Regions from separate parts of the Paraburkholderia sp. RL17-383-BIF-A genome, predicted to be linked through region 1. Evidence: predicted binding sites of a transcription regulator. Region 1 holds the regulator's gene; each other region holds the start of a gene.
The links. The regulator HrcA, encoded in region 1, represses chaperone genes, less so after heat shock. The targets are predictions, from matches to a motif close to TTAGCACTCNNNNNNNNNGAGTGCTAA.
Positions count from the first base shown of each region.

Region 2: a site for HrcA is predicted at 5,534-5,560, ahead of P0D71_RS22305 (co-chaperone GroES). Genes of this name have one in related genera too.
Region 3: a site for HrcA is predicted at 5,359-5,385, ahead of groES (co-chaperone GroES). Genes of this name have one in related genera too.

Region 1 covers NZ_JARESR010000010.1:177,435-184,633, forward strand. Annotated here, with positions in the region: gene hemH (ferrochelatase) at 1-853, opposite strand, end outside; gene hrcA (heat-inducible transcriptional repressor HrcA) at 1,033-2,052, opposite strand; gene P0D71_RS14680 (NAD kinase) at 2,386-3,288, shown strand; gene recN (DNA repair protein RecN) at 3,361-5,031, shown strand; gene glnE (bifunctional [glutamate--ammonia ligase]-adenylyl-L-tyrosine phosphorylase/[glutamate--ammonia-ligase] adenylyltransferase) at 5,090-7,199, opposite strand, start outside.
Region 2 covers NZ_JARESR010000020.1:82,901-90,099, reverse strand. Annotated here, with positions in the region: gene P0D71_RS22330 (ABC transporter permease) at 1-308, opposite strand, end outside; gene P0D71_RS22325 (ABC transporter substrate-binding protein) at 322-1,926, opposite strand; gene P0D71_RS22320 (porin) at 2,354-3,583, shown strand; gene P0D71_RS22315 (DUF3088 domain-containing protein) at 3,690-4,034, opposite strand; gene P0D71_RS22310 (acyl-CoA dehydrogenase family protein) at 4,076-5,293, opposite strand; gene P0D71_RS22305 (co-chaperone GroES) at 5,584-5,874, shown strand; gene groL (chaperonin GroEL) at 5,893-7,199, shown strand, end outside.
Region 3 covers NZ_JARESR010000010.1:47,892-55,090, reverse strand. Annotated here, with positions in the region: gene P0D71_RS14120 (sensor histidine kinase) at 159-1,010, shown strand; gene P0D71_RS14115 (Crp/Fnr family transcriptional regulator) at 1,300-2,019, shown strand; gene P0D71_RS14110 (hypothetical protein) at 2,681-2,821, shown strand; gene P0D71_RS14105 (NRAMP family divalent metal transporter) at 2,939-4,597, shown strand; gene P0D71_RS14100 (DUF4148 domain-containing protein) at 4,710-5,018, opposite strand; gene groES (co-chaperone GroES) at 5,458-5,748, shown strand; gene groL (chaperonin GroEL) at 5,803-7,199, shown strand, end outside.

The sequences.
Region 1 (7,199 bases):
ACAGATCAGCACGCCGCACGCCCGCCGAGCCCAGCTCCTTGAGCGTGGGTGCGGTGTACGGCTGCAGCCACTCGGCCTTGCCGAAGCGCGACTGGAACGTGATGCGGCATTCCACCGGCGTCAGTTCGAGTGCCTGCATCAGCAGCGCGCCGGTTTGCTGGCATTGCTCGTGGTATGGGTCGCCGAGATCCAGCGTGCGCTTGGGCACGCCGTGAAAGCTCAGCACCAGCTTGTCACCAGAGGCGAAATCCGGCCGGCCGTGCTGATGCCAATAGTGATGTACCTGCGCGGCGAGCGCCGCAATGTAGGCCGGATGATCGGCGTACTGGCGCACCGTGCGGATTTCCGGCTGATTGCGCATGCGCTTGAGCGCCGAAAAGGCGTCGTCGAACGCGGTGGCCGTGGTGGACGACGAATACTGCGGATACATGGGCATCAGCAGCACGCGTTCGGCGCCCGCCAGCTTGAGCTGGTTCAGCATGGCCGGAATGCCCGGCGTGCCGTAACGCATCGCGTAGTCGACGAGCACCGTGTAGTCGTTCAGTTGCAGCAGATGACGCAAGGCTTCCGTCTGCTTCTCGGTGTACACGCGCAGCGGCGAGCCTTCGGGCATCCACACTGTGGCGTATTTCTTGGCGGAGGCGCGGCCGCGGAACGGCAAAATCAACAGGCGCAAGATGATCTGCCAGAGCAGCGCCGGAATTTCGACCACCCGCGGATCGGAAAGAAACTGCGCGAGATAGCGGCGAACCGCACGCGGCGTCGGCGCGTCGGGCGTGCCGAGATTGATCAGGAGCACGGCGACGCGGTGTGATGTGGCGTTCTGTGAAGGCCGCTCGAGGTCGAAGCGCATAGGCAGCAGAAGTAACCGGTTAGGCGGAGTGGCGGTTCAAGTGGGAACCATTATAGCGGCGTGCTTCATGCACCGGTCCGCCGGACACCCCTGGCCATTCGGCCAATTGGCAAGCCGCGCGCCGTGACGCATTATTTGCGGCAGGAACCGGCGCGGCGAGGAGTCGAAAAGAAAGCTATTTACTGTTGGCTGAGCGTGAGGGAAAGCAGGCGCGCGGTAATGTCCACAATCGGAATCACGCGGTTGTAGGCCATGCGGGTCGGTCCGATCACGCCCAGGGTGCCGACAATCTTGCCGTTCACCTCGTAAGGCGCGGTGACCACGCTCATTTCCTCGATCGGCACGAGATTCGACTCGCCGCCAATGAAAATCTGCACGCCCGCCGCGTGACTCGACACGTCGAGCAATTGAAGGAGACTGGTCTTTTGGTCGAACACATCGAACAGCTTGCGCAAGCGCGCCATATCCGACGAGAGGTCGGCCACTTCGAGCAGGTTACGCTCGCCGGAAATCAGCACGGTCTCGCCCGTGTCGGCTTCGTCGGTGCTGGCCGTGACGGCGGCGTGCATCAGCGTGGTCATGTCGCCGCGCAGTTCGTCGATTTCTTCGCGCAGGCGGCGGCGCACGTCGTCGAACGAGAGGCCCGCGAAGTGCGCGTTGATGTAGTTGGAGGCTTCGACCAGTTGCGACGGCGAGAAATCGCGCTGGGTCGCCATGATGCGGTTCTGCACATCGCCTTCCGGCGTGACGATGATCAGCAGAATGCGTTTGTCGGACAAACGCATGAACTCGATCTGCTTGAACACGTGGCTGCGCCGCGGCGTGAGCACCACGCCGGCGAACTGCGACAGGTTGGACAGCACGCTCGCCGCAGCAGCGACGACTTTCTGCGGCTCGCCTGCCTTCAGCGTGGTCTTGACGGTACGCATCACGGCTTCTTCGTCGGCGGCGGACTCCACCGTCAGCATGGTGTCCACGAACAGGCGGTAGCCGCGCGGCGTGGGAATGCGGCCCGCGGAAGTGTGCGGGCTGATCACGAGCCCCAGGTCCTCGAGGTCGGACATTACGTTGCGGATGGTGGCGGGGCTCAATTCGAGGCCCGAATAGCGCGACAACGTGCGCGAGCCGACCGGCTGACCTTCGGCGATGTAGCGCTCGATCAGCGTTTTGAGGAGGGTTTGTGCGCGAGGATCTAGCATGACGGAAAATTTTAGCTCAATGGCACGACTACCGCGAGCGCTAGGGGCGCCCATCCCTGACGAACGCGCCACCGCTTGCCGCTGCGGCACGTTGCCTTCGGTCCGGCACATCATTGGCCGGCGTTCAGTCCGGCGCGTTACGGAGCACCTTGCGGGCCGCCTTCCGGGCGGCCCGGCTGGTGGCACCCCGCCGCACTTTAACCGGCGCGCATGTCATCAAGGCTTCACCATTCTAACGATAATCGCGAGAGGCGCTGGCGGCCCGCGCGCGCCGGCCCGTCACCGGGTCTGTCTACGGTTCTTTTCAGGCCCTACCTATGGTGTAATGCCGGCATGCAAGTGACCAGCCAGTTCAAGACCGTCGCGCTCGTCGGGCGCAACAATACGCCGGGTATCGCCGAGCCGTTGACCGCGCTCGCCTTGTGCATCGCGAAGCGCGGCTTCGAGGTCGTGTTCGAAGCCGACACCGCTGCCGAGATCGGCGTCACCGACTACCCGGCGCTGCGTCCCGCCGAGATCGGCGCGCGCGCCGACGTGGCCGTGGTGCTGGGCGGCGACGGCACGATGCTCGGTATCGGCCGACAGCTCGCGCCGTATCGCACGCCCTTGATCGGCATCAACCATGGGCGGCTCGGCTTCATTACCGACATTCCGATCTCCGACATGCGCGAGATCGTGCCGCAAATGCTGTCCGGCAATTTCGAGCGCGAAGAACGGGTGCTGCTCGAAGCGCGCATCATGCGCGACGGCAACCCGATCTATCACGCACTGGCCTTCAACGACGTAGTGGTCAACCGCAGCGGCTTCTCGGGCATGGCGGAACTGCATGTCTCGGTGGACGGCCGCTTCATGTACAACCAGCGCTCGGACGGCCTGATCGTGGCCACGCCCACCGGCTCGACCGCTTACGCGCTGTCGTCGCAAGGGCCGATTTTGCATCCGCAGTTGCAGGGCATCGTGCTGGTGCCGATCGCGCCGCACGCGCTGTCGAACCGTCCGATCGTGCTGCCGGACGATTCCAAGGTGAGCATCCAGATCGTCTCGGGCCGCGAAGTGAACGTCAATTTCGATATGCAGTCGTTCACCTCGCTCGAACTGAGCGACACGATCGAAGTGCGCCGCTCGCGTCATACGGTGCCGATGCTGCATCCGGTCGGCTACAGCTATTTCGCCACGCTGCGCAAGAAGCTGCACTGGAACGAATACCCGTCGCACGAAGAAGACCCCAAGCCCTGAGCGGCAAGGACACCCGGAACGCGAACGCCGCCGCTGCCGAACCCTGACTACCCAGCTCACCAGACCACCTCCATGCTTCGCCACCTCTCGATACGCGACTTCGTCATCGTCGCCGCGCTCGATCTCGAATTCGACAGCGGCTTCACTGTTTTCTCCGGCGAAACCGGCGCCGGCAAGTCGATCCTGATCGACGCGCTGGCGCTCGCGCTCGGCGCCCGTGCCGATGCGAACGTCGTGCGCACGGGCGAAAGCCGCGCGGACATCACCGCGGAGTTCGAAACGCATGCGCAGGTCGAGCACTGGCTCGACGAGCAGGCGCTCGGCACAATCGGCGCCGACGGCCATCACGGCAGCACCGTCATGCTGCGGCGCGTGGTGGATGCCAACGGCCGCTCGCGCGCCTTCATCAACGGCACGGCGGCGACGCTCGCGCAGTTGCGCGAGGTCGGCGAAATGCTGGTGGATATTCATGGCCAGCACGCGCACCAGTTGCTGATGCGCCCCGACGCGCAACGCGAACTGTTCGACACCCACGCCGGCCTGTCCGACACGGCGGCCATCGTCACGCGGGCATGGCGCACATGGCGCGAGAAGGTTCAGGCGGTCGAGCATGCGCAAACACGTGACCGTGAACTGCAACTGGAACGCGAGCGCCTCGCCTGGCAACTCACCGAACTGGACAAGCTCGCGCCGCAGCCGGGCGAGTGGGAAGAGGTCAATGCCGAGCATCGGCGGCTGTCGCATTCGGCCAATCTGATCGACGGCGTGCAAGGCGCGCTCGGCGCGCTGTCCGAATCGGACGAGGCCATGATCACGCATCTGTCCTCGATCGTGTCGAAGGTGCGCGATCTGGCGGAGATCGATCCGGCTTTGAACGACGTGCTGGCCGCGCTGGAGCCGGCCGAAATCCAGTTGCAGGAAGCGGCGTATTCGCTGAGCCATTACGCGCAAAAGCTCGAACTCGACCCGGACCGGCTCGCGCAGGTCGAAAAGCGTCTGGATGCATTGCATTCGGCCGCGCGAAAATTCCGTCTGCAGCCGGAAACGCTGCCTGAAGAACACGAGGCGCGTCGCGCGCAATTGGCCGCGCTCGACGCCGCCGCGGACCTCGACAGCCTGCACGCCGCCGAGGCCAAAGCCAAAGAAGCCTTCCTGACCGAGGCAAAGAAACTGTCGAAGGCGCGTGCCAAGGCCGGCAAGGCGCTGGGCGCGGCGGTCACCACGGGCATGCAGGAACTGTCGATGAAAGGCGGCAGCTTCGAAGTCGCGCTGGTGCCGCTGCCCGAAGGTGGCGCGCACGGGCTCGAACAGGTCGAGTTCCGGGTCGCCGGTCATGCAGGCGTGCCGCTGCGGCCGCTCGCGAAGGTCGCCTCGGGCGGCGAGCTGGCGCGTATCAGCCTCGCGTTAGCGGTAATCGCCAGCGCCGCCAGCCCGACACCCACGCTCATTTTCGACGAAGTGGATACCGGCATCGGCGGCGGCGTCGCCGAAGTAGTCGGGCGGCTTCTGCATCAGCTCGGCCAGCAGCGCCAGGTGCTGTGCGTCACGCATTTGCCGCAAGTCGCCGCGCGCGGCGACCACCATTTCCAGGTGGCCAAAGCGGGCAATGGCAAAGGCGGCACGGTCAGCAGCGTGACTTCGCTCGACAAGGCGAACCGCATCGAAGAAGTGGCACGGATGCTCGGCGGCCTGGAGATCACCCCGACCACCCGCAAGCACGCGAAGGAAATGCTGGCAGCCTAGTTGCTGGACAGACGGGGGGCATCCCCCCGTCGCCGCGAGCCGATCAATCCGCGCGCCCTCACCCGAACACGCGCTTCCACAACCCGAGCACGGCTTCACGCTCGTTGGCCACCAGCGCCGGCTCGACGCGCGCCTTCTCCATGCCGTCCAGCCGCAGCTTGTGTTGCAATTTGCGGTAAGTGCGATATGCCGCGCCGACCGTCTCCGCTTCCGCCTCGCTCATCAGGCCGAAGCGCGACACTTCCCGCAGCAGCGCAATGTTGCCGGTGTTGCGGATCAGCTCGGGGTCGCTCGCCGCGTGCAGCAACACCCAGTACTGCACGGTGAATTCGATATCCACCATCCCGCCGCGATCGTGCTTCAGATCGAACAGCGCCGTATGGTTCGGATGCCCCGCCCCGACGCGCTCGCGCATCTCGACGATCTCCTTCGCGAGCGGCGCCGCTTCGCGCGGCGTGGTCAGCACCTGTTCGCGGATGGCCTCGAATTTCGCGCCGATCTCGGCGTCGCCCGCGCAATAACGGGCGCGGCTCAATGCCTGGTGTTCCCATACCCACGCCGTATTGGCCGCGTCGCCCTCGCGCAGCTGGTAGCGGCGGAACGCATCCAGATCGGTGACGAGCAGGCCCGACTCGCCGTTCGGCCGCAACCGCAAGTCGACGTCGAACAGCGTACCCGCGCCGGTCGCGGTCGTGAGCCAGGTGATGAGGCGCCGGGTGTAGGTGGAGTAGACGTCGGCTGCGGCGTCGTCGGTGTCGTCGTAGAGGAAGATCACGTCCAGGTCGGATGCATAACCCAACTCCTTGCCGCCCAGCTTGCCGTACGCGATCACCGCGAAACGCGGCACTTCGCGATGGCGCTTCGGCAACTGCTTCCAGACCGCTTCGAGCGTGACGTCGAGCACGGCGTCGGCGAGTTCGGACAGCCGGTCGCTCACATGTTCGACACTCAGCTTGCCGGCCAGATCGATCAGCAGAATGCGGAACACCTCGGCCTGGTGCGCGTGGCGCAGCAGATCCATCTGCTGTTCCACGCCGTCGGCGGCGGCCAGACGCAGGCGCAGGGTGCGCTTGAATTCGGGCCAGTCGAACGGACTATCCATCGCTTCGTCGTCGAGCAACTCGTCGAGCAATTGCGGATGGCGGATCAGATAACCGGCCGCCCAGCGCGATCCGCCGAGCACCGACAGCACGCGGTGCAGTGCCTGCGGATATTCGGTCAGCAGCGCCAGATACGCGCCGCGCCGGCTGACCGCTTCCAGCAGGTCGAAGAAGCGCGCCACCGTATCGCCGCGCCGCGCGGCAGGCTCCAGCGTGCGCGCGGCTTCGAGCGCGCGTTGCGCGACGATGTCGAAGCGTTGCCGGCTGCGCTCGGCCAGCCCCGCGTAACGCGACGACTGCCATACCGCGCGCAGCCGCGCGAGCAGTTCGCCCGGCTCGGCCACGCCGAGTTCGATCAGGCGCGCCTGCAGGACTTCGTCGGCGCTGTCGTCGGCGAGTGCGCTGCTCCAGACCCATGCGGCAGCGCCGTCTTCGGGTGCACCGCAGCCGTCGCGACCGTTCACCTTGTCGGCGAAAATCTGATCGAACTGCTGTTCGACGAACTCGCGATGCTCATCGAGCTTCGCCATCAGCGCGGCGTAATCGTCGCAGCCCATGGCGCGGGCGAGCGCCGCGCGTTCCTCTGGCGCGACCGGCATGGCATGGGTTTGCGCGTCGTTGCGGTATTGCAGACGGTGTTCAAGTTCGCGGAGGAAACGATAAGCCTGCGAGAGCTTCACGCAGACCGACGTATCGATCAGCCCGTGCGTCGCCGCATGACGCAGCACGGCGAGGGTCGGCCGCACGCGAAAGCCCGCGTCCTGGCCGCCACGGATCAACTGGAATACCTGCGCGCTGAATTCGATTTCGCGGATGCCGCCGCGCCCGAGCTTGATGTCGTCGGCCTTGTCGGGCCGCATGGACGCGCGACGCTGCGCCTCCTGGCGAATCTGCAGATGCAGCGCGCGAATCGCGCTGATCACGCCGAAATCGAGATAGCGGCGGTAGACAAACGGCGTGACGATCGCGTCGAGCTGTTTCTGTAACCGCTGCGCCGCGTCGCTCGTGCCTTCGGACACGAGACGGCCCTTGATCCACGCGTAGCGCTCCCACTCGCGGCCCTGCACG
Region 2 (7,199 bases), on a different contig from region 1:
AGGCGCGACAGGATCAACTGCATGACCGGCATGTCGTAGCGCGGTGAATAGCCCAGGCTGAAGTGGGAAAGATGCGTCAGGTACGACCACAATTGATGCAGCACCGGTTGGTCGAGACCGAACTTCGCGCGCAGCACCTGCATGGTTTCCGCGGTCGCCGAACCGGATTCGCCGGCAAGCACGTCGGCGGCGTCGCCTGGCATCAGCTTCAGCAGGAAGAAGTTCAGGATCACGATGCCGATCACCGTCGGCAATGCCTGCCATGCGGTACGCCGGAGAATCGCACCAAAACGCAAACCTCGACTCATCGTGCCGCTCCTGTCATGCGCTGAGGTAGACATCCGCGAGATTGCCTTCCAGGCCTTGTGCGGACACCGTATGGTTGTGAACGCGCCGGTTCGCCAGCGTGACCATGCGCGGCGCGACCAGGTTGAGGATCGGCAGATCGCGGTACACGATCTGCTGGAACTGCTGGTACAACACGACGCGTTTGCTTTCGTCGGTTTCGACCGCGGCGCTTTCGAGCAGGCGGTCGACTTCCGGATTGCTGTAATGCGGTGCATTCGAAAACGGCACACCTGGGCGGATATTCTTCGACCAGTAGAGGCGTTGAACCCCCACGCTCGGGTCGAATAGCGTGTTGACGCCGATGCTCGTGAAATCGAACTGGCGATCGGCATACACACGCTTCAGGAATGCAGGCAAGTCCTGCGAGCGAACCGTCACGTCGATACCGACACGCGCCAGCGCGGATTTGACGTAGTCGGCCTGGCGCCGGTACATGTCGCCGTACGGCAGGAAGTCGTGCGTCAGACGGAAGCGCACGCCGCCGTCCTTGCGCGGATAGCCCGCGGCGTCGAGCAGCTTCTCCGCGTTGCCGATATCGAACGCGTACGGTGCGAGTTTTGCGTCGTGATAAGGCGAGCCCGGCGTGATCGGCGTGGGCGACAGATCGGCATAGCCGTAGGCCACCGTGCGCTGCACGACCTGCGGATTGATCGCATGCGCGATGGCCTGGCGCACGCGCACGTCTTTGAGGATAGGATGATCGAGATTGAAGTCGATCTCGGCGAGCGGTTCCAGAAATCGATAGCCGCGCGTTTCGACCGCCAGTTGCGGCAGTTGCGTGAGGCGCGGCAGATCCGTGAGCGGCACCGGGTTCTCGCCGCCCAGATCCAACGCGCCGGTTTCGAACGCGGCCGAGCGCGCGGCGGCGTCGGGAATGACCTTGAACACAAGGCTGTCGATGTACGGCTTGCCCGCGTCCCAGTAGTCCGGATTGCGCTCATAGACGATATTGGCGCCGCGCGTCCACGATTTGAAACGGAACGGTCCGGTGCCGATCGGCGCGTTGTTGTGCGGATTGGACAGCGGGTCGCCCTGCGCGTACAGGTGCTTGGGCACGATTGGCGATTCGCCGGCCGAGAGTGCTTTCAACAGATACGGCGCGGGCTTCGACAACTCGATCACCGCCGTGCGCGCATCGGGCGTGGCGACGCTTGTCACATTCGCGAACGTGCTGCGGCCCCTTGGATGCACCGATTTGAGCAGATCGATCGAGAAAGCGACGTCGGCCGACGTGAACGGCTGGCCGTCGTGCCATTTCACGTTCTGCCGCAGGGTGAAGGTGTACTTCAGGCCGTCCGGGCTGACGGACCACGCCGTGGCCAGTTGCGGCTTCGGGCGCAGGTCGAAGTCATAAGCCAGCAAGCCTTCCAGCACTTTGGAACTCGCGACGAGCGCGGGTCCGGTCGTCTGGAAGATCGACACGAGCACCGGCGGCTCCGGATTGATCAACATGTTCAGCGTGCCGCCCCGTTTCGGCGCGCCGGCCTCGCCCTGGGCGAACGCAAGTGCCGGCATGCCGGCCGCCGCGAGCGCCGCGCCCGATGAAATAAGAAATTCGCGTCGATTCAACCGTGCCATGTAATCCAGATCCTTATGCCGATGTTTCGGCCTTGCCGGCCGAATAGAGTGTTGTCGTGTCGGCAATGCCGCTGCCGCAGCGCTCACGATAAAGCCGCAGCGTCGGTAAAAGAACCAATCGTTATGTATATGCAAAGCATGGTGCGGAGGAAAGGCGCATCGGCGGGACGCCGCCTTTCCTTTTGTTACGTCGAGGGAGCATCGCTACGAAAACATACAAATAAGGATTGCGTATCTATTGTCGAGAGTTTGCGTTATTACTAAAGAATCGGTGTTTTAGCGCTTATTCGAGAGAAATAGTCGATATCCATATCGAATTTGATTGTTTGTTTCGTCGATTCGTTTTGCTTATCGTTGCTCGCCCGATTCGAGATTTTCCTCGGGCAATCACTTCTCCGACTCGCCCTCAAAAACGATTCAAACAACTATGAAAAAACTGCTTTTCGCTTTCAGCGTTTCGTCTCTCATGGTCGGTACGGCCAGTGCTCAAAGCAGCGTCACCCTGTATGGGATCGTGACCGGCAATGTGACCTACTCGAATAACGCTCAGACGGCTGCAACGCCGTCCTCCGGCAAACCCAAAGGCGGCGCGCAGGTGGCGCAGTTCGATAGCGGATCATCGGGACTTGCGTCGAGTCGCTGGGGCCTGAAAGGCGTGGAAGATCTGGGCGGTGGATTGAAGGCCCTGTTCCAGCTTGAAAATGGCTTCAGCGTGAACAACGGCGCAATTGGTCAAGGCGGCACGGAGTTCGGACGCCAGGCGTGGGTCGGTCTGAATGGCGGCCGCTACGGCACGTTCACGTTGGGACGCCAGGGCGACACCTCGGTGGAATTCGTATCGCCACTGATCCACGGCTGGTATTGGGGCAACCTCGCGATTCATCCGGCGGACTACGACAATCTGAACTTCACTCACCGCATCAACAATTCGCTGAAGTACCTCTCGGATTCGTTCAACGGCTTCCGCTTCGGCGCGCTATACAGCTTGGGTGGCGTGGCCGGGAACGTCACGCAGAATCAGCTGTGGTCCACCGGCGCCAGCTATACCGGAGGCGCGTTCGCCATTGCCGCGTCGATCGTCAATGCGCGCAATCCGAACACGTCGCTTTACGGCACCAATGCGAATGCAAGCACCACGGGCAATAACCTTGGATCGGCGGGTTCGGCAACGACCGCCGAGTCCAATCCTGCGATCGCCGGCTTCGCATCGGCGAACACGCAGCAGACGATTTCCGTGGCGGCAACCTACACGGCAGGCGGCGCGATTGTCGGTGCGGCCTACTCGACTACCCAATTCCGTGGACTGGGCTCGAACTCTTCGCTGAATACGCTGCACTATAGCGGTTCGACGAGGCTGAGCACCGTCAGTGCGAGCTTGCGCTATCAGGCCACGCCGTTTCTTCGATTCGGCACGTCATTCGACTATACGGAAGGCGGCAGCGTGAGCGGCAAAGAGAGCGCCAAGTACGAGCAGTTGAACCTTGGCGCGGCGTACTCGCTTTCCAAGGCAACCGACATTTACGTGACCGGCGCTTATCAACACGCGAGCGGCACCGATTCATTGGGACGGCCGGCGGTCGCGGCAATCGGCTATCTGACACCGTCCACCACCAGCAACCAGGTGGCCGTCTCGGCGGGTGTCAAGCATCTGTTCTAGAGCGAAGCAACAGGCCCCGGTCGAGCAACGGCTCGGGGTGAATGCCGTTGTCACATCGAAACACGCTAACGGCATTTACCCCGGCATACACCCCGCTTCAGCTCCGTCAATGCACTTTGGGGAAACCGTGACGCTGCGCGAGTAGATCGAGAATGCGGCGCGTGTCTGTCACGAAGCGCTTGCTGCCCAACGTCTGGGCATCGGCGGGCGCGGGCTGCTCGTCACCGAGAATCAGTACCGGCAGACTCTGGTGCTCAGCGTCCAGCACCTCGATCACCTCGGCGCGCGGACGCGCAAACGGCAGGCGGCGAATGTCGAGATGGGCGTTACGCGCGGGATCGCTCGCCAGCAAACCTTCAATCGGCGCTCCGTCCGGGCAGATAAAACGCTCGCCCGGATGATCCGGATCCGTAAAGCCCGGCTCCAGTAGTAACAGCAAATCTCGGCTCATAGTGTGCAATGCTCGAAAGGTGGTGAATGGATGGCAATCCGTTAGAACACGCGTCCTTCGGTCAGATGCGTGGTCACGCCGTTCAACTCGTAGTCGCCGATCACGCGCGCTTTGTGCAGCAGAGGGTTGTGACTGAAAATGGTGCGCAGATTGCGCCAATGACGGTCGAAATTGTGCGCGCGTCCTGTGGCCGATGCGCCGCCAATCTCGAACAAACGCTCGCCCGCATAAAGCGCCAGCTTGCTCACCACGAGCTGGGTTTTGGCAGTGGCCAGTGCGCCTTCCAGCACCAGCTCTTCCGCATTCGCCGCGCCGCTGTGGATCGCATTCGCCGAGCGGTCGAGCGTGCGTGCGTTCGCCGCGACCAGTGCATCGATCGAGAGGCTGTGCGCCGCGAGGTCGCCCACCACCTGCTGCACGAAACCATCCTCGCGCGCCGAGGGCGCCGGACTATGCAGCACCGGCCGGCCGTATTGCGTCACGTAGCGCCGTGCGTCCGCGAGAATGTTTCGCACGATACCCGCCGCAACCGTTACCAGATGCAGCTGCCGCACGGCGCTGCCATGCCGGCCGGCGAGCGTCGTATAGCCGCGTGTCGCGATCTCGTGAGAGAACACCTGCACGTTGTCGAGCACGAGGCTGCCGCTCGCCGTCATGCGTTGCCCCATGCCGTCCCAGTCGTCGAGTACCTGCAATCCTTCACGCGACACGGGAATCACGATCGACACTTTTTCGTCGTTCTCGTTCTGCACGTTGATCCGCGCATAGTCGGCGAACGCGGTGCCGGTCGAGTAGTACTTTCTGCCTGTCACACGAAAGTGTTCGCCGTCGCGCACCAGCTTCGTCACGATTTCGCCCGGCCTCGCCGTCCCCAGTTCCGTGGACGCACCGCCGAAGATCGCCCCTTGCCGTATGCGCTCGATCTGCGTGTCGTTGAAGGCGGAACGCGGCGACAGCAGCAGTTGCTCGGTCTGGTCGAAGTGAATCCGCAGTGCGTGCGCGACATTCGATTCATGCGCGCCCAACGTGGCGATCACCTCGAAGAGGTCTTCCAACGTTCCGCCCAAACCGCCCCACTCGACCGGAAAACGGAGCACGCCCAGGCCGGATTCGCGAAACAGCCTGAAGCCGTCGAATGGCAACTCGCGCCGCACCTCACGTTGCGCGGCGTCTTCGCCAATCGCCTGAGCCAGCGCGGGCAACCCGGCGAGTGCCGCGTGGAGCCTCGCACGCGCCGTGGTGTCCTGAGAGACCTGCATGCCTTGATTCCTTGTAAAAGCGCACGGATCGCATTCGATCCGACTGTTTGAGTTGGGAAGATGGACCAGCGCGCCAATAAGACATGCCGCTGTGACGAATCAGTATAGGGACGCGGCTCTCCGCACAAAACCAGCGAATCAAGCTATGGATATGCGCGATTGTGAAATGCGAATTGCGGATAAGGATCGATGAATCCGTTATTGGAGCAACGGGCGCCGCATTTCTATACTCGATCCCGGTCAGCACTCACCAACGACGAGTGCCAGAATTCAACCGTGGAAATGGAACCATGAGCCTACGTCCCTTGCATGACCGCCTGATCGTCAAGCGTCTCGACCAGGAAACCAAAACCGCTTCAGGCATTGTCATTCCGGAAAGCGCCGCGGAAAAACCCGATCAGGGCGAAGTGATCGCCATCGGACCGGGCAAGCGCGATAGCGACGGCAAACGCATTGAACCCGATCTGAAAGTCGGCGAGCGCGTGCTGTTCGGCAAATATGCCGGGCAGTCGGTCAAGGTCGACGGTAATGAACTGCTCGTGCTGCGCGAAGAAGATGTCGTCGCAGTCGTCACTCAATAACGAAGGGAGCGTCTAACCATGGCAGCAAAAGAAATCATTTTCAGCGACGTCGCCCGCTCGAGGCTGGTCGAAGGCGTCAATATTCTCGCCAATGCGGTCAAGGTCACACTGGGTCCGAAAGGCCGCAATGTGGTGCTCGAACGCAGCTTCGGCGCGCCCATCGTCACCAAGGACGGTGTGTCGGTCGCGAAGGAAATCGAATTGTCGGACCGCGTGCAGAATATCGGCGCGCAGCTTGTCAAAGAAGTCGCTTCGCGCACCAGTGACGCGGCGGGCGACGGCACCACGACGGCGACTGTGCTCGCGCAAGCCATCGTGCGCGAAGGTCAGAAATACGTGGCGGCGGGCCTCAACCCGCTGGATCTGAAGCGCGGTATCGACAAGGCCGTGGTCGCCGCAATCGATGAACTGAAGAAGATCAGCAAGCCGACCACGACCAGCAAGGAAATCGCGCAGGTCGCGACGATCTCGGCCAACGGCGAAGAGTCGATCGGTCAGCGTATCGCGGAAGCGATCGACCGCGTCGGCAAGGAAGGCGTCATCACCGTGGAAGACGGCAAGTCGCTCGACGACGAACTCGACGTGGTGGAAGGTCTGCAATTCGACCGTGGCTACCTCTCGCCGTATTTCATCAACGATCAGGATAAACAGGTTGCGATACTCGACAACCCGTTTGTGCTGCTGCACGACAAGAAGGTGTCGAACATTCGTGATCTGTTGCCGATCCTGGAACAGGTCGCGAAAGCCGGCCGCCCGCTGCTGATCATTGCGGAAGACGTGGAAGGCGAGGCGCTCGCCACGCTGGTGGTCAACAACATTCGCGGCATTCTGAAGACCGTCGCGGTAAAGGCGCCCGGCTTCGGCGATCGTCGCAAGGCGCTGCTCGAAGACATTGCGATCCTCACCGGCGGGCAAGTGATCGCTGAAGAAACTGGCCTGACGCTCGATAAAGCGACGCTCGCCGAACTGGGTCAGGCCAAGCGCATCGAAGTCGGCAAGGAGAACACCACGGTCATCGACGGCGCGGGCGACAGCAAGAATATCGAAGCGCGCGTGAAGCAGATTCGCGTGCAGATCGAGGAAGCGACTTCCGACTACGACCGCGAAAAACTTCAGGAACGCGTCGCGAAGCTGGCGGGTGGCGTGGCGGTGATCAAGGTGGGCGGCGCAACCGAAATCGAGGTCAAGGAAAAGAAAGACCGTGTCGACGACGCACTGCATGCAACGCGCGCAGCCGTTGAAGAAGGTATCGTGCCGGGCGGCGGCGTCGCGCTGATTCGCGTGAAGCAGGCGATCAGCGGGCTCAGGGGCGTGAATGCCGATCA
Region 3 (7,199 bases), 130 kb from region 1:
CCGCCTGGATTCCTGAATCGTGTCAGGCGAGGCAGGCACTAGCGAACCGCGCGGTGCCGGTGCGTTGCAAGCAGCCTTGCTGCTTTCCCTGAACACTCGGCCGACACGCATCTCGCTTTGCTCTTCGTTGCCCAATGGGCCGCGAAATGGGGATCAACATGTCAGCACATCTGGCGTCCACCGAATTGTCTTCGGGTGGTTCCGCATTGAACTGTCTGGTCGTGACCGATGCGATGATGAAGCCCGCTTGCCGTGCTTCTGCCGATGGTTTCCTGACGGGTGCGTACGCGACGGAGCAACCTGTCGAAGCGCCGCCATTGAGCAATGAGATCCTGGCGATGGTGGCGCACGAGTTGCGCGGTCCGTTGACGCCACTGCGGATGGCGAGCGAATTGATCCGCAGCGCCTCGGCCGAGCGTCCGGAGATACTCCGGCTGATCGATATGATCGATCGGCAGGTCAATGGAATCGCGCGGCTCGCACAGGATTTGATGGATGCAACCCGCGTCGATCGGGGCGCGCTCCGGCTCAACAAAGTCGATCTGGAGATTGCCACGCTTCTCGCTGACAGTTGCGAGATCACGGCTGCGGCCGCCACGGCGAAAAATCAGGCTTTTAGCGTGTCGATTCCAGACCGGACCTTGCGCGTTGAGGGTGACCCCGTGCGTTTGACGCAGGCCGTCAGCAACCTCTTGCATAACGCGGTGAAATACACGCCGGCGCGCGGCAATATACGCATGACCGTGCTTGCCGAGGGCAACAATGTAGTGATCAAAATTAGCGACGATGGGTCGGGGATTTCGCCCATTCTGTTGCCGCACATTTTCGAGCTGTTCGCGCAATCGAGCCGAACGATCGCCTTCAGCGCGGGCGGCCTCGGCATTGGTCTTGCGGTTGTGAACGCGATTGCTCAAGCTCACGGCGGGGCGGTTTCGGCAGCGAGTGCAGGTCCGGGGCAAGGCAGTGAGTTCACGCTCAAGCTGCCGATCGCCTGTCAGCCTGTGAACTGAGGTTGGCGCGCGAACGGGGGCGTCATTCTTGGAGTTCGTGCGACGCGCGTCCACGGTCGCGCCGTCACGCGATGTCACGCCAGCGCGCGGGTCTGCGCCGTCATCTCGACGCGACTTATAATCCATTACATATCGGCCAGATTTCGGGGCGCGTGAAGCTTGCCGCCCGTTTTCGTGCTTCGGCACTGTCCGTCAAGGCGTTGGAGCATTCCTCCTTCTATCCATATTTACCGTCAGGAAATCGTCGGCGAAAGCGGCGCGGTTCCGGGCGAGCTGCGGAGAGTGCGAAATGGCCCAAGGTCATCAAGAAAACGAAAATCATCTGCTGGCCGTGCTGCCTGACCTCGAGTGGGAGCGGCTGGCGCCACATCTGGTGCTCGTGGATATGCCGCTTGGCAACGTCGTCTACGAATCGGGCGATCGGCTCAATTACGTCTATTTTCCGACCACCTGTATCGTGTCGCTGCTGTATGTGATGGAGGACGGTGCATCGGCCGAAATCGCGATCGTCGGCAATGAAGGGCTCATCGGCATTGCGCTTTTCATGGGCGGCGAGACCACACCGAGCCGGGCAGTGGTGCAAAGCGCAGGCAAGGCGTATCGCCTCGACGCCCAGATCCTGAAAGATGAATTTCATCGCGCCGGCCCTGTGCAGCGCCTCCTGCTGCGCTATACCCAGGCGTTGATCACGCAGATGGCGCAGACGGCAGTATGCAATCGACACCACTCGATCGATCAGCAGTTGTGCAGGTGGCTTCTGCTCAGCATCGACCGCCTTTCTTCAAACGAACTGAAGATGACGCAGGAACTGATCGCCAATATGCTGGGCGTGCGCCGATCCGGCGTCACCGAGGCCGCGCTGAAATTGCAGGACGCGGGGTTGATTCGCTACAGCCATGGTCATATCGAGGTGCTGGACAGGCCGGGACTCGAAAAACGTGTGTGCGAATGCTACGGCGTGGTGAAGCGCGAATTCGACCGGCTGCTACCCGCTTTGAAAGCGTTGTGAGGACCGCGGTAATTCGTTTTCAGATTACCAGGGGATTTCCCTGGCGACGGCCGCGCTCCGGCCTGGCCAGTGCCTGTCGTTCCTGTCATTTGGAAAGGCTGAGTGGTGGGGGAAATTATATTGGTGATGCTTAGCAAATCATGTTGACTTTGGATTAAGGCGCCGCCTAAAATTCGCCCATCTTCACAAACGGGGCTAGTGCCTTGGACACCTGCAGTAGTCGACCTTCGAATAGTTTCGCTGCCTGACCGGCAGGACGTCCGCGCTCTCTTTTCCCAGCCGCCGTCTTGCCTTCAGGCAGACGGTGCGCGCCGTAGTATCCCTCTCCCGTGCACCTTGATTAGCGCCATGTGGACGCAGCGTTTGCGCGCGTCTACGTGGCACCGCGCCGCGAGCGTTGGCTCGTGGCAGCGTTCGTTCGTGCCTGTTCGATTCAGGCGAGAACCAACGCGTGGATAAGCACGCGTGTCGCAAACACGCGTACCAGATCGCCGATAAGGAGCCGCCATGCCGGACAGTGACAGTTATCCCTTATGCCACTCACCTTTACCTTTGCCTGAGGAAAGCGAGTAGACGTTCGTCGATGCGCGCATAGTGCGCCCGACCTCCATGTCCGCTGGCTTTCCGAGAACCGCGTTGAGCCAACGCCTGGAGAAACATCATGAACTTCGGCCTCCTTCTGTCGAAACTGCCGCACGTTGAAGAGTCGCGCGTCCATTACGACGCCATGCTGGTGCTGCACGTCAATGAACCGCATAGGTTCGCTGCATTCTGGGAACGCCTCAAGGCTCTCGTTTCGTAATCCACTGCGCTATTTCCGCCTTACGCACGCGACTCCGTCGTTCGACGGTACACGCCCATACGTATGGCCGATGCGCGCAATTTCCTTCTAATAATCAGAATCGGGAAAGAAAACAGAATGGCCACTTCAGCTAACGTTTCACCGCCACGCAGCGCCGTGCTCGACTCTGCGCACATTGGCGACATCAAGGGTGCGTTGGGCACCATCGCCCACCACGACACCGCGCCGCGCACCAACTGGTGGGCGCGCTTGCGTACGCTGCTTGCCATTCTCGGCCCCGGCCTTATCGTGATGGTCGGCGACAACGACGCCGGCGCCTTTGGTACTTACACCCAGGCCGGGCAGAACTATGGGACCACCTTGCTGTGGACCATGCTGCTACTGGTGCCAGTCCTCTTCGTCAACCAGGAGATGGTGCTGCGACTCGGCGCCGTCACTGGCGTTGGCCACGCGCGCCTCATCTTCGAGCGATTCGGTAAATTCTGGGGCGCATTCAGCGTTGTCGATCTCTTCATCCTGAACGCGCTCACTATCGTGACCGAGTTCATCGGGATCACCTTCGTGGTCGAATTCTTCGGCGTCTCCAAGGTTCTGGGCGTCTGCATTGCTGCGGCGCTGACCATGGCTGCGGTCAGCACAGGCAATTTCAGGCGCTTCGAACGCTTCGCTCTGGTGCTGTGCCTGCTGAGTCTGTTGCTGGTGCCCGTGCTGGTGTCGGTTCATCCGCCGGCTGCCCAGATGACGCGAGACCTGCTGATTCCCAACTGGCCTGCCCACTCGAAACTGAGCGACGTGATGCTGCTCGTCATCGGCATTGTCGGTACTACCGTTGCGCCGTGGCAGCTGTTTTTCCAGCAAAGCTACATAGTCGACAAACGCATCACCCCGCGTTTCATGAAGTACGAAAAAGCAGACCTGTGGATTGGCATTGCGTTCGTGCTGATCGGTGCGGTGGCGATGATTTCGTTCTGTGCCGCGCTATTTGCCGGGAAGCCCGAGTTTGGCAATTTCACGGACGCGAGCGGCGTCATCGCCGGCCTGGACAAATACGTGGGGCGCACGGCGGCAGTCATCTTCGCCGTGGCGCTGCTCGATGCCTGCATCATCGGCGCGGCGGCGGTATCGCTGTCGACCGCATATGCGATCGGCGACGTGTTCAAGATTCGCCACTCGCTTCACCGCAGCGTGACGGACGCGAAGGGCTTCTACCTGGTGTACTTTGGCATCGTCATGCTGGCCGCGGCGCTCGTTCTGATTCCCGGCAGCCCGCTCGGACTCCTGACAGAAGCCGTGCAAACGCTTGCTGGCGTGTTGCTTCCTAGTGCGACGGTGTTCCTGCTGCTTCTGTGTAACGACAAGGCGGTGCTGGGTCCGTGGGTCAATTCCAGGAAGCTGAACCTGTTCACGGGCGCCGTCATCTGGGTTCTGGTGATGCTGTCGATTATCCTCACCGCTTCAGTCATGTACCCGGATATCTCCGGCCAGACGATCCTTGAGGTGCTCGGTGGGGGCACGCTGCTTGCGATCGCGGGCTATGCCGGCACGACCGGGTTTCGCAAGCTTCGCCAGGTGCCGGCAGATGGTGAAACTCGCGGCGACGTGTCGGGCGATCCGAAGGACGCGCGTGACACGTGGCGCATGCCACCGTTGAACGAGTTGCCGGCGCAGCGGCTGACGTTGTCCAGCCGCATCTGGATGGGTGTGCTGCGCGGCTATCTTATCGTCGCTGTTTGCCTGGTCATCGCTAAAGTCGTGCAGATGACCCTGCTGCGGTGAGCGAACCACTTCGCGTCGGCGAACGTCCGTTAAGCGTCGTGCACGGCAGACGTTTCGCTTCGCGAGGTCGGCCAAGCGCGTCGAGTGAATTAAAGCGCAAATGAACTGGCCGTCAAGCGGGCGGGGCTTGCTGGCATTCCGCCTGGAACCAGCTATCGACCTGGCGCTGTGCCGCTTGCAGATCGTCAGGGTAGTGCGGGTCGAACCACGGTGACGGGTCGTAGCCCGCTTTCCTGAGCGCTGCCAGTTCGCTGCGGTTTCGCTCCTGGGTTGGAGGGGCGTTGTTCTTGAGCGCGGCCAGGTCGCGGCACTGCGATGTACTTAGATGCGCTTCGCTTTGCTGGCTGCTGCCCACCGCGCAGCCAGCGAGCAACAAAGCCAGTGCGGAAAGCGTCAGCCACTTTCCCCGCAGGTTTTCCATGTTGCGTCTCCTTCCATTCAATTGTCACAATGCTGCGGCGTCGAGCGGCCGAAGCGACTGCCGTGCCGGCGGGGAGCTTTGCGTACGTTCTGGTTAGGGCTTTCCCTGGGGAAGCCGCCGTAACGCGCGCTCGAATGCAGTTAGTCAGGGCATTGCGTTGTACTGCTCACGCGATATGGGTGATAACCGATTCGCCCCTAAGTCGCTGTTTTTGCAGAATATCGGTGGTCAAGACGTGGTCCGGATGTGCTTCGGAATGCACGCTCTAGCGAACAGCGTTCAAAGTTAACTGAATCTCCGCACCCTCCCTTCTTGAATTTGTCACCACCCGTCCATATAATTAGCACTCGCTGCACGAGAGTGCTAACAACATCGCCGGTTGGCTCAGCCAGCCGGGTTTTCTCAGCGTTCTTCAGTCTCAATCAAGAGAGGAGTATGTATGAACCTTCGTCCTTTGCATGATCGCGTGATCGTCAAACGTCTGGATCAAGAAACCAAGACTGCGTCGGGCATCGTGATCCCCGAAGCCGCAGCGGAAAAGCCGGATCAAGGCGAAATCCTGGCAGTCGGCCCGGGCAAGCGTGACGATAAGGGTGCCCAGATCGCACTCGACGTGAAGGTTGGTGACCGCGTCCTGTTCGGCAAGTACGCAGGCCAGACCGTCAAGGTCGACGGCAACGAACTGCTCGTGATGCGCGAAGAAGACATCATGGCCGTGGTGCAGAAGTAAGCGCAAGCCGCTACTTTTCCCGGTCATATCCCAAAGAATTCAAGGAGTTAGAAGATGGCAGCTAAAGACGTCGTATTCGGTGATTCCGCCCGTGCCAAGATGGTTGAAGGCGTGAACATCCTCGCGAACGCTGTGAAGGTCACGCTGGGCCCGAAGGGTCGCAACGTTGTGCTGGAACGCAGCTTCGGCGGCCCGACGGTCACCAAGGACGGTGTGTCGGTCGCGAAAGAGATCGAACTGAAAGACAAGCTCCAGAACATGGGCGCACAAATGGTCAAGGAAGTGGCTTCCAAGACCAGCGACAACGCAGGTGACGGCACCACGACCGCAACGGTCCTGGCTCAGTCGATCGTCCGCGAAGGCATGAAGTACGTCGCATCGGGCATGAACCCGATGGACCTGAAGCGCGGTATCGACAAGGCTGTGACGGCCGCAATCGAAGAGCTGCGCAAGATCAGCAAGCCGTGTACGACCAACAAGGAAATCGCACAAGTTGGCGCGATTTCGGCAAACAGCGACTCGTCGATCGGCGATCGTATCGCTGAAGCGATGGACAAGGTCGGCAAGGAAGGCGTGATCACCGTCGAAGACGGCAAGTCGCTGCAAGACGAGCTGGACGTTGTCGAAGGCATGCAATTCGACCGCGGCTACCTGTCGCCGTACTTCATCAACAACCCGGACAAGCAAGTTGCCGTGTTGGAGAACCCGTTCGTGCTGCTGCACGACAAGAAGGTGTCGAACATCCGTGATCTGCTGCCGGTCCTGGAACAAGTCGCGAAGGCTGGCCGTCCGCTGCTGATCATCGCAGAAGACGTCGAAGGCGAAGCACTGGCAACGCTGGTTGTGAACAACATCCGCGGCATCCTGAAGACTGTTGCTGTCAAGGCTCCGGGCTTCGGCGATCGTCGTAAGGCCATGCTGGAAGACATCGCGATCCTGACCGGCGGTCAAGTCATCGCTGAAGAAACCGGCCTGACGCTCGAAAAGGCAACGCTGGCTGAACTGGGCCAGGCGAAGCGCATCGAAGTGGGCAAGGAAAACACCACGATCATCGACGGCGCTGGCGAAGCTGCGAACATCGAAGCACGTGTGAAGCAAGTTCGCACGCAAATCGAAGAAGCAACGTCGGACTACGACCGTGAAAAGCTGCAAGAGCGCGTTGCCAAGCTGGCAGGCGGTGTTGCTGTGATCAAGGTCGGCGCTGCGACCGAAGTCGAAATGAAGGAAAAGAAGGCACGTGTCGAAGACGCACTGCACGCAACGCGCGCAGCTGTGGAAGAAGGCATCGTGGCGGGTGGCGGCGTCGCGCTGATCCGCGCACGTACGGCTATCGCTGGCCTGAAGGGCGCTAACGCCGATCAGGACGCAGGTATCAAGATCGTGCTGCGCGCGATGGAAGAGCCGCTGCGTCAGATCGTCACGAACGGTGGCGAAGAAGCCAGCGTCGTGGT